Regions from separate parts of the Selenomonas sputigena ATCC 35185 genome, predicted to be linked through region 1. Evidence: a T-box and tRNA genes for the amino acid it is inferred to sense, from the RefSeq annotation. Region 1 holds a T-box; the other regions hold tRNA genes.
The links. The T-box of region 1 lies ahead of SELSP_RS02480 (valine--tRNA ligase). A T-box ahead of a tRNA ligase gene usually reads a tRNA of that ligase, here a tRNA-Val.

Region 1 (4,546 bases):
AGAGGACATACTGTGCCGTCTTCTTCGAGCGCTCACCCGCCGCGTCCTTGTCATAGAGCCGCGCTTTCGCCAGCTCGATATACCAGTCGCAAAACTCGCTCCAAATAAACTCGTAGATCATGCGTCCCGCTTCGCCCAGCTCGAACTTCTCAAGGTTCTGGGTCACCCCCGCCGCCGTCTTCTGGCAGCGCGACAAGATCCAGCGGTCGGCAAGCGTATAGTCCTCCGCCGTCGGAGTGAAGCCCGCATCGAAATCCTCCAAATTCATGAGCATGAAGCGCGAGGCGTTCCACAGCTTGTTCGCGAAATTTCGCGCCGCCTCGACGCGCTCCCAGTAGAAGCGCATGTCGTTGCCCGGCGTGTTGCCCGTAATGAGCATGAAGCGCAAGGTGTCCGCGCCGTACTTGTCGATGACCTCGACGGGATCGATGCCGTTGCCGAGCGACTTCGACATCTTGCGCCCCTCGCTGTCGCGCACGAGACCGTGGATGAACACATGGTGGAAAGGGATGTCCTTGCCGAACTCCAAGCCCATCATGACCATGCGTGCGACCCAGAAGAAGATGATGTCATAGCCCGTCACGAGAACGCTCGTCGGGTAGAACTGCTTGAGCTCGGGCGTCTCCTCGGGCCAGCCCATCGTCTCGAACGGCCAGAGTCCCGAGCTGAACCATGTGTCGAGCACGTCCTCATCTTGGTGCAGATGGTGGCCGCCGCACTTCGGGCAAGTCTCGACGTCCTCGCGTGAGACGATCGTCTCCTTGCAGTCCGTGCAGTACCATGCAGGGATGCGATGGCCCCACCAAAGCTGGCGCGAGATGCACCAGTCGCGGATGTTTTCGAGCCAGTTCACATAGATCTTCGTGAAGCGCTCGGGCACGAACTTGATCCTTCCATCCTGCACCGCCTCAATCGCGGGCTTCGCCAGGCTCTCCATCTTCACGAACCACTGCTTGGAGACGAGCGGCTCGACCGTCGTATGGCAGCGCGAACAATGGCCGACGGCGTGCTCATGCTCTTCCGTAGAGACAAGCACGCCCGCCTCTTCGAGGTCTTTGACGAGCATCTTGCGGCACTCGTAGCGATCGAGTCCCGCGTACTTGCCGAGACCTTTCGACATCGTGCCGTCGTTCTCTATGACGCGCACCTGCGGCAGATCATGACGCAGCCCCATCTCGAAGTCGTTCGGGTCGTGCGCCGGCGTGACCTTGACCGCGCCCGTGCCGAACGAGGGATCGACGTATTCATCGGCAAAGATGGGAATGGGACGGTTGACGATGGGCAGGATGACGTTCTTGCCGATGAGATCCTTGTAGCGTGCATCATCGGGATGCACGGCGATACCCGTATCGCCGAACATCGTCTCGGGGCGCGTCGTCGCGATCTCGACATAGCCCGAGCCGTCCTCGAATGCGTAGCGCAGATGCCAGAGATGGCCCGCCTCCGTCTCGTGCTCGACCTCGATGTCCGAAAGCGCCGTGTTGCACGACGGGCACCAATTCGTGATGCGCGTCCCCTGATAAATCAGCCCTTTCTCATAGAGGCTCACAAAGACCTCGCGCACGGCATGCGAGCAGCCCTCGTCCATCGTGAAGCGCTCGCGCGCCCAGTCGCACGAAGAGCCGAGCGTTCGGAGCTGATACATGATGCGGCTGCCGTACTCCTCCTTCCACTGCCAGACGCGCTCCGTGAACTTCTCGCGCCCGAGTTCGTAGCGATTCGTACCCTCTGCGCGAAGCGCCGCCTCCACCTTCGCCTGCGTCGCGATGCCCGCATGGTCGCAGCCCGGCATCCAAAGAGTATTATAGCCCTGCATGCGCCGCCAGCGGATCAAAATGTCCTGCAAGGTATTGTCGAGCGCATGCCCCATGTGCAGCTGCCCCGTCACATTGGGCGGCGGAATCACGATGGAAAACGGCTTCTTTCCCTCCTCGGGTTCGGCATGAAAGAGATCGTTCTTCTCCCAGAACTCGTACCATCTCTTCTCAAACGACTGCGGCTCATAAACCTTCGGGATATTATCCTTTGCCATGAAAAAACCTCCATACATGTCGCATTGACGCAAAAGTCCCCTGCAGGAAGCACGGACTGCCGCAAGACAAATCCCCGCAGCCCGCATAAACCTCCCGCAAACAAAAAATAAAGCTCTCCCGTCCGAAAGGACGGAAGAGCCTGCTTCCGTGGTACCACCTAACTTCCCGCAAGGCGAAACGCCCTGCAGCTCCAAGGCATAACGCCGCCGCCGCGCCCGCGCCTACGCACCGAACAGCAAAATGCGCCATGCGGCTTCAGCCCGAAAGCTCCGAAGCGACCTTCCACCGCCCGCCGCAGGGATTCTCACCGGCCATCCCCTCTCTGAAGCGGCGCTTGCAGCGTACTCCTCTTCCTCATCGCCTTTACCGTCAAAAGGATACCATAAGAATGGCATTTTTGCAAGATGCGGCAGTGCGCGCTCTCAAAGCCGGAACTTCGAGACGCCGTCCTGCAGCTTCTGTGCAAGCTCCGCGAGCGTATGGCTCGCGGCGGCGATTTCCTCGGTCGATGCCGCCTGCTCCTCGGAGACGGCGGAAACGTCCGTCGCCTTCTGCTGCACCGTATGCGACACCGCGCCGACCTGATTCACGATGTCCGTCATGCTCGCCGCATCCTTCGTCAGCTGCCCCGTAATCTTCGTGAGCGTCTCGATCTCCTCGATCAGCGCCTTGACGGCTTCCGCGATGCTCGCGAACTTCTCGTCGGCCGCCTGCACCTCGCACACATTCTCCTTGACTGCGCCTTCCTGCTCCTTCGTCAGCGAGAATGCGCTCTCAATCTGCGCGGAGTTCTTGCCGATGACATCATTGATTTGCTGCGCTGCCTGCTCGCTCTGCTCGGCGAGCTTTCTCACCTCGTCGGCGACGACGGCGAAGCCCTTGCCCTGCTCGCCCGCACGTGCCGCCTCGATGGCAGCGTTCAAGGCGAGAAGTTTCGTCTGACCCGCGATGCTCGTAATGAGCTCGTTCATTTCCGCGATGTTCTTCGAGCCGTCGTAGAGGTGCTGGACGGCGGCACCGACCTTCACGGCGCCTTCCGCGAGGTTCTCGACGCCTGCAACCGCCTTTTGGAGTGCCTCGCGGCCTTCTCTCGTCGCCTGACCCGATGCGTCGGCGACGCGCTCGGACGCCGCAACGACCTTGGCAAGATCCTTCGTCTGGCCGTCCATGCTCGTCGCGATCTCTTTAGCATTTTCCACGATGTCGTTCTGATGCGCCGCCTGTTCGGCAATGGCGATGACGTCTTCCGCCGCCGACTGCGAGGCATTCGCCGTCTGATTGGCGCTCGCCGTCAATTCTTCCGACGAAGCGGACACCTGCTCGGCGGCCTTCGACGTATCCTCGACCATCTTACGAAGCGTCGTCATCATCTTGCTGCAGCTCGTCTGCAGATCGCCGATCTCATCGGCACGGTCGCTCGCGGGCAATTTATGCGTGAGATCGCCGTTCGCGATGAAGCCGACCGAAGCGGAGAGGAATTCGAGCGGCGTGATCGCTGCCGTCAGGAAATAATAGGTGATGCCCCCGAGGAGCGCGAGCGCGACGAGGCAAATCGCCAAGATCACATACGCCATGCGCGTCGCGGCGGCAAACGCTTCCTTCTGCGGCACTTCGATGACGACGTGCCAGCCGGTAGAGCCGACGGGCATCTCCTGATAGAACTTCGCCACGCCGTCGAACTCCGCCTCGAACATCTCGGGCTCCTTCGACGTGAAGCGTGCGGCGAGATCCTTGTACTTGCCGCCCTCCATCTCATTGAGCGGCGCGTCGGAAAGCGTGAACTTCTTGTGATAGATGAATTCGCTGTTCGGTCCCAAGACGAAGATTGAGCCCGTCTGACCGACCTTCACATCCTTGAGGATTTCCGTCATATCATCGACGGAAATATCAATGCCGAGAACGCCGATGAGCTCGCCATTCTTACGAATCGCCTGACTTAACGTCATGACTTTGGCGCCGTCCGAAGGCGCTTGATAAACATCGGAAATATACAGTCCATCGGAAGAGACTGCCGCCTTGTACCAGGAACGCGTGCGCGGATCCCAGTCGGCTCCAAACGCCTTGCTCGCCGTATAGCTGCCATCGGGCCGCCCAAGAAATGCCGAGGTCACGCCGTGCCTCGATGCGATGTGATCGATCGCCTTCTGCAGGACGTCTCCCTCAGGCATGATTTCCGACCAGTCCATCATGACGGTCTCCATCATGGAGATTTCCTCGCGTACATTGCCGTCGAGCTTCGCCGCATAGTGGTTCGCGCGCTGATTCATGGCGACCTGCACCGTGTCGCGCAAGGCGGCGCTCGCCATCATATAGATGGTGAATCCCATGATGATGAATACGACGATCAACGGTATGCCGATGCCCATGAGCATCTTCGGTTTCAGTTTCATCTCTTTTCCCCCTGTATTTCTCTTTGGATGGCTTTTCTTCCAGCGACAGTTGAAGGGAGCACTCTTCATGCTCCCTTCGACTGTCGTTCTCCATATGCTTTATCGGAGTTTTTAACCATACCA
Region 2 (4,546 bases), 130 kb from region 1:
ACAGACTAGGCGGGCGAACCGACACGAACAACCTTGACACGACAGAGATATCGGCAGAAAGACAGACACAGGCAGCCAAAGACGGCATCGAGGAAAGAACGCCGCCGATCGGCGAAACGCGGCCGCGTCAGAGCGCCGCCGAACTCTTGCAGGAATTGCTCGCAGACGAGGAAAAGCGCAGTGAGATGGCAGCCGAATTGGAAGAAGAGGTGAAGCCGCCGCCGCGCGGCGGCTTCCTGCAGGGGCTTTTCGAAAAATGGCTCTCGCCCGAAGGCCGCATGGGGCAAAAGCTCTTCGTCCTGCACCTCGTCGGCAGTCTCGTCGCGGCGGCAGGCCTCGCCGCGCTCGTCACGGGTGTGACGGCTGCCGTCCTCTCATGGCTCGGCGCAGGCCGCCCCATGCCGTCGGAAAACATCTCGCTCGCGGCCGCTTTCGCCGCCATCCTCCTCATCAGCGTGCCTCTTGCACTTCTGCTGATCGTATTCTTGCGCGCGGCCATGCGGCGCTGGCATGACCTCGGCTACGGCGATACAGCATGGCTCATCGCCGTCATCTGCCCGCTCATTATCCTCGCGCTCGCCGAAGAGGGTCGTACACTGCTCCTCTTCCTTGGCCTGCCGCCGCTTTTGGGCGTCGCTCCCGATCATCTGCTGCTCAAGAGCGCCCTGCCCTATGGGGGCGCGGCACTCGCCCTGCTCATCCTCCTGCACGTCTATCTGATCTTTGCCGAAGGAGAGTTTTCGAGCAATGCTTCCGGCTCACCCGAGAGCGCCGCTGATTTACACCCCTATATCGCGGAGCGCCCCAAGGAGGACTATCCGTTCTTCCTGCGCATGCTCCAACTCAAGGGGCGCATGAACCGCAAGCGCTTCTTACTGCGCCTGCTCTTCCTCCTCTTCTTCGTCTCGCTGCTCGTCTTCGTCGTGCTGGAAACGGCGGAGCGCCTGCCGCAGCCCCTCGGCAATCTCGTCGCTCTCTACGGCACATCGGTCTCCTGCGCCCTCGCCGCCATCCTGCCCATCGGCATCGTCACACAGCGTCTGCACGACATCGGCAGAAGCGGCTGGCTCGCGGGCGTGCCGCTCGCGCTCACGCTCGCCTTCATCGGCTGCCTCGCGTTCTTCGACGGCGACCCTCGCATCCTCGCACGCGAACCGTTCGGTCTCGAAATCATCGCCGCCGCCTTCGCCCTCGAAATCTACGAAGTCTTCCTGCTCGCCGCCCTCGTCTTCGTCAAAGGCTCCGTGACCGTCAACGATTATGGCGAATCGACGCTGGAGCGGCAGTAGGCAAAAAGAGAAGCACAAACCTTCATAAAAAGGCTTGTGCTTCTCTTTTTGCCAACATGTCGCAGATCTCATTGTACTTATGCCCCGCATGACCCTTGACCCAGCGGAAAATGATGCTTCGCCCGGCAATCAGGCCATCGAGTTCCTGCCAAAGCTCCTGATTGAGGACGGGAGTCCCGTCCGCTTTCTTCCAGCCGCGCCGCTTCCAACTGAAGATCCACTTCGTGATGCCGTTCTTCAGATACTGGCTGTCCGTCGACAGCACGATCGGCTCTCGCTTGGGCAAATGACGCAGCGCCTCGATCGCCGCCGTCATCTCCATGCGGTTGTTCGTCGTCGAAGGATTGCCGCCCGAAAGCGTCTCCATCTCCTCGCCCGGACGCACGATGCAGACCGCCCAGCCGCCCGGCCCGTTCGGATTCCGAAGGCACGAGCCGTCCGTATAGACATGGCAGAGAGATGCGTCGTCCGCCGCTTCATTCGCTCTGCCGCCCATTGCGGCGCTTTTTTTGCGCACGGGCGCACGGCGCGTCGGCGCGGCTTCCGCTTCATCGAAGAGCGCCGACAAAGGCTGCGCCGCCGTAAGCCAGGCGCGGGCTTCTGCCTCCGTCGGAAAGCTCTTGTAGCGTGCGCCGCGAAAGCCTTCTACCTGCGCGCGGCATTCCTCCCATGTAAGAAAGATTCCCGTCGCACGTCCCGCACGCACGGCATAAAATTTTTGAGCCATTTTCTTATTCACACCCAAACTTTTTTTACACTTCTTCCGAAAAGCCGTTCCGTCAATACTTCGCAGTCTCCTGTTCTCTATAGGACATCGCCAAAGCCGCCAGTTCCGGCCTCTTCCTCTGCAACTCCGGCACGTCCATGTGCAGGGAATACATCGTAAAGAACGCCTCCAATTCCCTCTCCATATTCTGCTGCAGCAACTGCAAGAACGACGTAAGACGCCCGCCCACGGAATACTCTTCCAAAGCAGCGAAATACGCGCCTCGGTTCTTCAACTTGATGGAAGTCGGTGGAAAACCCTGCGCCAGCAAATGATAGTTCATAAGAAGGCGCGCCGTCCGCCCATTTCCATCTTGAAACGGATGCATCCTGACAAACTCCGCATGAAGCCATGCCGCCTTTTCGAGCGGATCGGCAAAATCGTCATGCTCCATGCGATAGGCGAAATCCTTCATCGCCTCCCACACCTTGCGCGGATTCGGCGGCACATGACGCGCACCGCGGATATGCACGGGAATATTGCGATAAATGCCGCCGATGCCCCGCGCGGGAACGACTCTTTCATGAATGTCCTTGATGATGCCTTCCGTCAGAGGAACGTGCCGCTTCACGCAATCCTTGACAAACTGCCACGCTTCTGCGTGGCCGCGCACTTCATCCAATTCGCGCAGTGTCGTTTCCGTCGGAACAATCTTGTCGGCAAGAATCATCTTCGTTTCAATCAAGGTCAGGGTGTTTCCCTCGATGGAGGTCGAATCGTGCGTAAATTCCACGAGAAAATTTTCTTCCCAATCCTCCTTCTCAAAGTCGCTGAGTTTGGGAAAGACCTCGCAAAAAAGCTCGACCTTCTTCTCCAAACTGCCCATCACGCCTCACCTCCATCTCTTGCATCTCACAACTCCAGACATATCTCCCACATTTGTTTTCATTTAGGCGAAAACAACCAATTCATTGCTTCTCCACAAATTCCCCCCAACTCCCTGTGGATAACCAGTGAATGATTGAGCGCATTTCAAGGTTTATCCACAGGGCCACCTTTTTTATCCACAAAAAAATGTGCATAACGGCGATTTTTTTACTTTTCAGGGCTAGTCAAAGGACAAAAAATCGTGTATAATACATTTTATGTTCAACCCAATACTGCTCATGTAACTCAGTTGGTTAGAGTGTCACCCTCACATGGTGGAAGTCGGGGGTTCGAGTCCCTCCATGAGCACCAGAATCTTCGCCGCTGCGCCTCGCGCAGCGGCTTTTCTTTTATATCCGACAGGCTTTGCTATCCTTGCGCCGCCCGATAGAGCAGAAGCGCCTGCCGCACGGTCTGCCTGAGATTGCGGCACGTCGTTTCTTCCTCCATCGCTTCTGCGACCGTCATCGGCAGGTGGAGAATCGGGAAGTAGGCATCAATGCCTTCTTCGTTCACCGCCTCGGCATCGGCGAGCGCGCAGCCGCACAGCGCAATCGCCTTGAGCTTCGGACTCTTCATCTTGGCGAGCTTGGCGACGCCGACCGGCGCCTTTCCCATCGCGGTCTGCCGATCCATGCGCCCCTCTCCCGTCAGGAGGATGTCTGCGTCCGCGAGCGCCTTCTCTATGCCCAAAGCGTCGAGCACGAGCGTGATACCAGGCTTCAACTCCGCCTTGAGAAACGAGTGAAAAGCAAAGCCGAGCCCGCCCGCCGCTCCCGCGCCGGGCACCTGTGCACCCTCGATGCCAAGTTCCCTTTCCGCCAATCCGGCGAAAGCCCGGATCGCCGCATCCATTTCCTCGACGATCTCAGGCGTCGCTCCTTTCTGTGGGCCGTAGACATGCGAGCAGCCCAAGGGGCCATAGAGCGGATTCGTCACGTCGCAGGCGACGTGAATGCAGCACTCCTTGAGCGCAGGATGAAGCCCCGCAAGATCAATGCGCCGCACAGCGGCAACATCGCCGCCCGTCCTTCCCACAGCCTTTCCCTCCGCATCGAAAAAGCGTGCGCCGAGCGCCGTGAGCATGCCGAGTCCGCAGTCATTCGTCGCACTGCCGCCGATGCCGATGATGAAGTCACGGCAGCCGCGATCGATGGCGGCGAGCATGAGTTCGCCGAGTCCGTACGTCGTCGTGCGGCGCGGATCGCGCTCGCCTTCGGGCACGAGCGGCAATCCTGCCGCATCTGCCATTTCGATGACCGCCGTATGCGTCGCGGGCAGGAAGCCGAAGCGGCTCTCGACGGGCTTTTCCAAAGGACCCGTGACAGCGAGGCGCACGACCTCGCCTGAAAGTCCCTCGACAAGCGCATCGACCGTGCCCTCGCCGCCGTCTGCCAGCGGAAATACCTCCACCTCGGCCTCGGGAAACACCTCGCGTGCAGCATCGGCTGCCATCTCTCCCGCCTTCAAGGAAGAAAGGCTTCCCTTGAAGGAATCAATCGCAACGATGATTTTCATAGCTCTTCCCGTCCTTTCAGCTTTACGCCTTGAGTTCCCCTCAAGGACACTACCGCTATATTTTTATCGGATTCCCTTCGCCTTGCCCCAGTCGCTGATCTTCTTG
Region 3 (4,546 bases), 490 kb from region 1:
CGGCGGCTCTTTTTCCAAATTACAACATAGACAAAGGATGCGGTTTTCCATGCGGTTTTCCATAGAGGAGAAGAACGAGGGCATGCGGTATGTTGTAGCGGCTTTCGTTTTTTATTTTGCGCTCGTTTCTTTCTACATCAATATCGGCGAGGACATGACGCCGGCCAATTATCTGCCGTGGCTTCTGCCTGTGATCGGTGCGCTCGCGCTCTTCCAGTACGGCGCACGAAAGCGGCTGTTTTCGCTGAATCACGCGCCGCATCTTTTCGCAGGCGTCTTGTGGTGCGTGACGTTCCCGCTGCTTTACTCGTGGTCGTACGCTACGCCGTGGTACGTCTCGCTCATACGGCTCGACTTTCTGTGCGGCACGGGAATCTTTCTCTTGCTCGCTTCTTGGCAGTCGCTGGCATTTTCGTACGGAAAGCTCTCGCGCCCTGTCGCCGCGCTCTTCGCCGCGCTCGACTTCGTGTGCCTTGCGATTCCCTTCGTGCAGATCGTCTACTTCTCGATTTACCAGCACTGCCTGACGCCCGCGTCGCTCATGGCGCTCTATCTGACGAATCCCGACGAGAGCGTCGATTTTCTTGAGGCGATGCTCGGCATCCCCGCACTGATTGGTATCGTCATCGCTTTTCTCGCATTCCTGTGGCTCTGCTATCGCGGCAACATGCGCCAAGCGCGTCATCTGGCGGCGCATCCGCTGACGGCGGGCAAGCGGGCGGCGCTCTTCCTGCTCGGCTGCGTCCTCGGCGTCTACATCCCGTTCTTTGTCTTGCCGGAGACGTCGATCGCGCTGAGCTGGAAGGAGGTCTCCGACTACGTCGCCGAGACGCAGGAGTACAGCGCCTACTATGACGAGCGCTTCGCCGGACTCAAGCTCGATACGCCCGAGGACACGCTTGCCGCCAAGGCGCCAGGCACGGTGATCGTCGTCATCGGCGAGTCGGCGTCGCGCACGTTCATGAAGGCGTACACGCCGACGTTCCCCTACGATGATACGCCGTGGCTCGCCGCACGCATGGAAGATCCCGATTTCGTCGTCTTCCGCCACGCCTATTCGTGCTGGTCGCAGACGGTGCCTGTCTTGCAGCGCGCGCTGACGGAGCAGAGCCAGTACAATGACAAGGAATTCTACGACTCGACTTCGCTCATCGACGTGGCGAAGAAAGCGGGCTACAATACGTACTGGTTCAGCAATCAAGGGCGCTACGGGCAGTACGACAGCGCCATCACGCTCGTCGCGAAGACGGCGGACCGTGCGGAGTGGGTCGATGATTCGTACCTCTTCACGGAGAAATATGACGAGAATCTTCTGCAGTATCTGACCGAAATCGACGGCTCGAAGAACAACTTCATCGTGCTGCACATCATGGGCAGCCACATCTACTACAACAACCGCTATCCCGCCTCGTTCGAGCGCTGGGTCAATGCGGCGGGCGGCGCGGGAACGAATGCCGAGTCGTATGCGAACAGCATCCTTTACACGGACGACAATTTGCGGCGCATCTTCGAGTACGCACGCGACAATCTGAACCTGCAGGCGATGGTCTATTTCTCCGACCATGGCGAGGACTTGGAGATTTCGCACAATCCCGACGTATTCAACTTCCACATGGTGCGCATCCCGATGTTCGTCTACATGTCTCCCGCCTGCCAGGCGGCGGAGCCTGCGGTCGCGGCAGCCTTGAGGGGTCACGAGAGCCAGTACTTCACGAACGACATGATCTACGACACGGTCGCCGGCATCTTGCACGCGCAGTCGAACCATTACGATGCGACGCAGGACTTCTCTTCGAGCGCCTATCGCTTCACGCGCGACAATCTGACAACGATGCTCGGGCAGCACGCGCTGACGGAGGATGTGGAGGAAGAAAAATGATTTTCTTCTCGATGCTGATCTTGGGAGCGCTCATCGGCTTCGTCGGTGCGGGCGGCGCGGGCGTCGTCATCACGCTCCTGACCGTCGGCTTCGGCGTGCCGATCCATACGGCGCTCGGCGTCGCGCTCGCCTCGATGCTCTTCACGATGCTCTCGGGCGCCGTCAGCCACTTCCGCGAGGGCGAGGTCGTCGTCAAGACGGGCGCGGTGCTCGGCGCGGGCGGCGTCCTCGGCGCACTCTTGGGCGCGGAGGTGTCGAACGTGATGCCGTCGGAGGAGCTTGGCTTTCTGACGGCGCTGATGCTGCTCCTGTCGGCATTCACGCTCTACATGAAGGTCTATCGCGCCGATCTCCTCGACCGCATCTTCCATGTGCGCGGCGAGCTTCTTGCAGGCAGGAAGCTCGTCGTCTACGGACTGACACTCGGTTTCGTCAACGGCTTTCTGTCGGGCGCGTTCGGCATCGGGGCGGCGGCCTTCATCCAGCTCACGCTGCTCTGCGTCTTCGGCGTGCCGCTCCTGCAGTCGATCGGCACGTGCATGATGGTCATTCTGCCGATTTCGGCGGCGGGCGGGCTCGGCTACATGATGAACGGGCGGCTCGATCTCGCCATCTTCGTGCAGACACTCTTTGGGCTGATGATTGGGGCTTTCGTCGGAGCAAAATGCACACATCTCGCTCCACGCCCTTTATTGAAAGCCGCTATCGTTGGAATGCCGACGATCGGCGGTTTCATCATGCTCTTCTTCCGTTGAAATACCGCTGTTTTTCCATCGTGCAGGAAAAATAGCGGCTTTTTACTATTTTCTCCTAAATCATTCTGGACTAGGGAGAAAAGTCGTGGTATAATAAAATTGGAGGGAAAGCAATGGAAGATAGCACAAATTTGCGCGAATGGACGCGCCATGATATAGAAAACTTAGATGAAAATGTCCGCCGTGTGAGCGAGCGCTTGGCGAGCGGCGAGGCGAAGCTGGCAGCGATCGACGAGAAGCTGGCGGAGTTCGATGCACATTTCGCGGCGCTCGACCGCCGCTTCGCCGAGCTGAACGCACGCTTTGAGGCGTTCAATGCGCGTTACGAGGCGGCGAGCGGGCAGATTTCGGAACTCGAAAAAGAGACGCAGGAAGCGTGCCGCATGACGCAGGAGGTACGTCGCAGCACGGCCTACATCAACGCGCGTCTGGAAGCCCTGGAAATGGCGGCGATGGCGGTAGACCTCGCGCCGCACCGCGAGGCGCTCAAGGTGCTGCAGGTGACGGGTGGCAAGGAAACGATGCATTGAGGGAGGGCTGTGCATGAACCGGATCCGGCTTGTGCACAGCTTCTCTTTTTGTGTGCGAAGAAAGTCGCCGCATACACGATTCGTATGCGGCAGCTTCGTATACTGCGGCTGCGTAAGCTGCCAATGGTTTGGCGGGACGATGCGACAATGAAACTTGCAATCTTCCCATGAAATAATTTCCGTAAAAAAACACTTGCATTTTCCTCCGGCTTTCTGTATAATACATTTTGTTCGCAGGTACGAGCCTGCACAACATACGCTCGGTTAGCTCAGTTGGTTAGAGTATCACATTGACATTGTGGGGGTCACTGGTTCGAATCCAGTACCGAGCACCATTCGCTTATCAAGCAGTCATCTTCGGATGGCTGCTCCTTTGTTATATAGGAAGTTAAAAGGCATCCTCGATTTCATGAGGAAACGCTGATAGACGCAACGCCGATCCGGCGGAACTCAGATGACTTGTGACAGTGAAAACTACACGCACAAACGTCCACTTTGTGGACATTGTGCGCCGCCCTTACATGAAAGAGCCAATCAGTCTGCGCCTACGGCTTGACTTCTTGGACTTTCATGGTAAATTCGTCGCTTCGTCAAGAAAATGTTGAATGAAGCAACTTTCTGAGGAGGAATCAACCATGAAGATCGGGAAAAAACTTTGCGCCGCCATTCTTGCCGGCCTCTTGAGCATCGCACCGCTCGCGCCGCACTTTCCCCTTGCGGCGCAAGCTGAGGCGGCGGCGCTCAATCCCGTGATGATCGGCATGTCTGCCATCGGCGGCTTCCTCGCCTACCAGGGCACGCTCAAGGAAATGCTTGCCATCGGCAACAACGTCGACTACCAGATCAGCGGGCTCAAACAGGACATGGAGGAAAACGGCGAGGACAAGGACGCCCTCGACCGCGAGGTCGTCGACTGCGTGCTCGGCCGGATCACGGAACACGGCGAATACGCGCTCTCCATCAACTCCCTGCCCTTCCTGTGGCGCGTGAACGCGGGCGCGGCCTTCAACGCCGCCTGCTATCCGACCGACTACATCACGGTGAACCGCGGTCTCGTGCGTGCGCTGCACCACGACGAAGACGAGCTTGCCGCCGTCCTCGGCCACGAGATGACGCACGGCCTTCGGCAGCACAGCGCGAAGAACTACGCCAAGGCCGTCGCCGAATCGTATGCGGGAATCGCCATCGGCTCGGCGGCGGACAACCTCGACTGGCAGAAGCTCAATGCCGTCGTCGGCTACGCCATCGCCAAGGACGTGACATTGCCGAGCGAGCTTGAGGCGGACGAGGGAGGCTTCCACCTCATGACGACGGCGGGCTTCAACCCCGGCGGCGGCGCGGCCGCCATGGCACGCATGGCCTACTACCTGACATACGAAACG

Region 2: it has a tRNA-Val gene. The T-box ahead of SELSP_RS02480 (valine--tRNA ligase) is inferred to sense a tRNA for this amino acid. The anticodon was not compared.
Region 3: it has a tRNA-Val gene. The T-box ahead of SELSP_RS02480 (valine--tRNA ligase) is inferred to sense a tRNA for this amino acid. The anticodon was not compared.

What each region holds. Positions count from the first base shown of each region.
Region 1 is NC_015437.1:561,337-565,882, reverse strand. It holds gene SELSP_RS02480 (valine--tRNA ligase) at 1-2,032, opposite strand, end outside; T-box leader at 2,156-2,400, opposite strand; gene SELSP_RS02475 (methyl-accepting chemotaxis protein) at 2,456-4,423, opposite strand.
Region 2 is NC_015437.1:691,367-695,912, reverse strand. It holds gene SELSP_RS03075 (DUF805 domain-containing protein) at 1-1,289, shown strand, start outside; gene rnhA (ribonuclease HI) at 1,312-2,016, opposite strand; gene SELSP_RS03065 (Fic family protein) at 2,069-2,881, opposite strand; tRNA gene SELSP_RS03060 (tRNA-Val) at 3,158-3,234, shown strand; gene SELSP_RS03055 (glycerate kinase family protein) at 3,292-4,440, opposite strand; gene SELSP_RS03050 (ketopantoate reductase family protein) at 4,504-4,546, opposite strand, start outside.
Region 3 is NC_015437.1:74,196-78,741, forward strand. It holds gene SELSP_RS00350 (phosphoethanolamine transferase) at 50-1,879, shown strand; gene SELSP_RS00355 (sulfite exporter TauE/SafE family protein) at 1,876-2,634, shown strand; gene SELSP_RS00360 (hypothetical protein) at 2,748-3,164, shown strand; tRNA gene SELSP_RS00365 (tRNA-Val) at 3,423-3,499, shown strand; gene SELSP_RS00370 (M48 family metalloprotease) at 3,800-4,546, shown strand, end outside.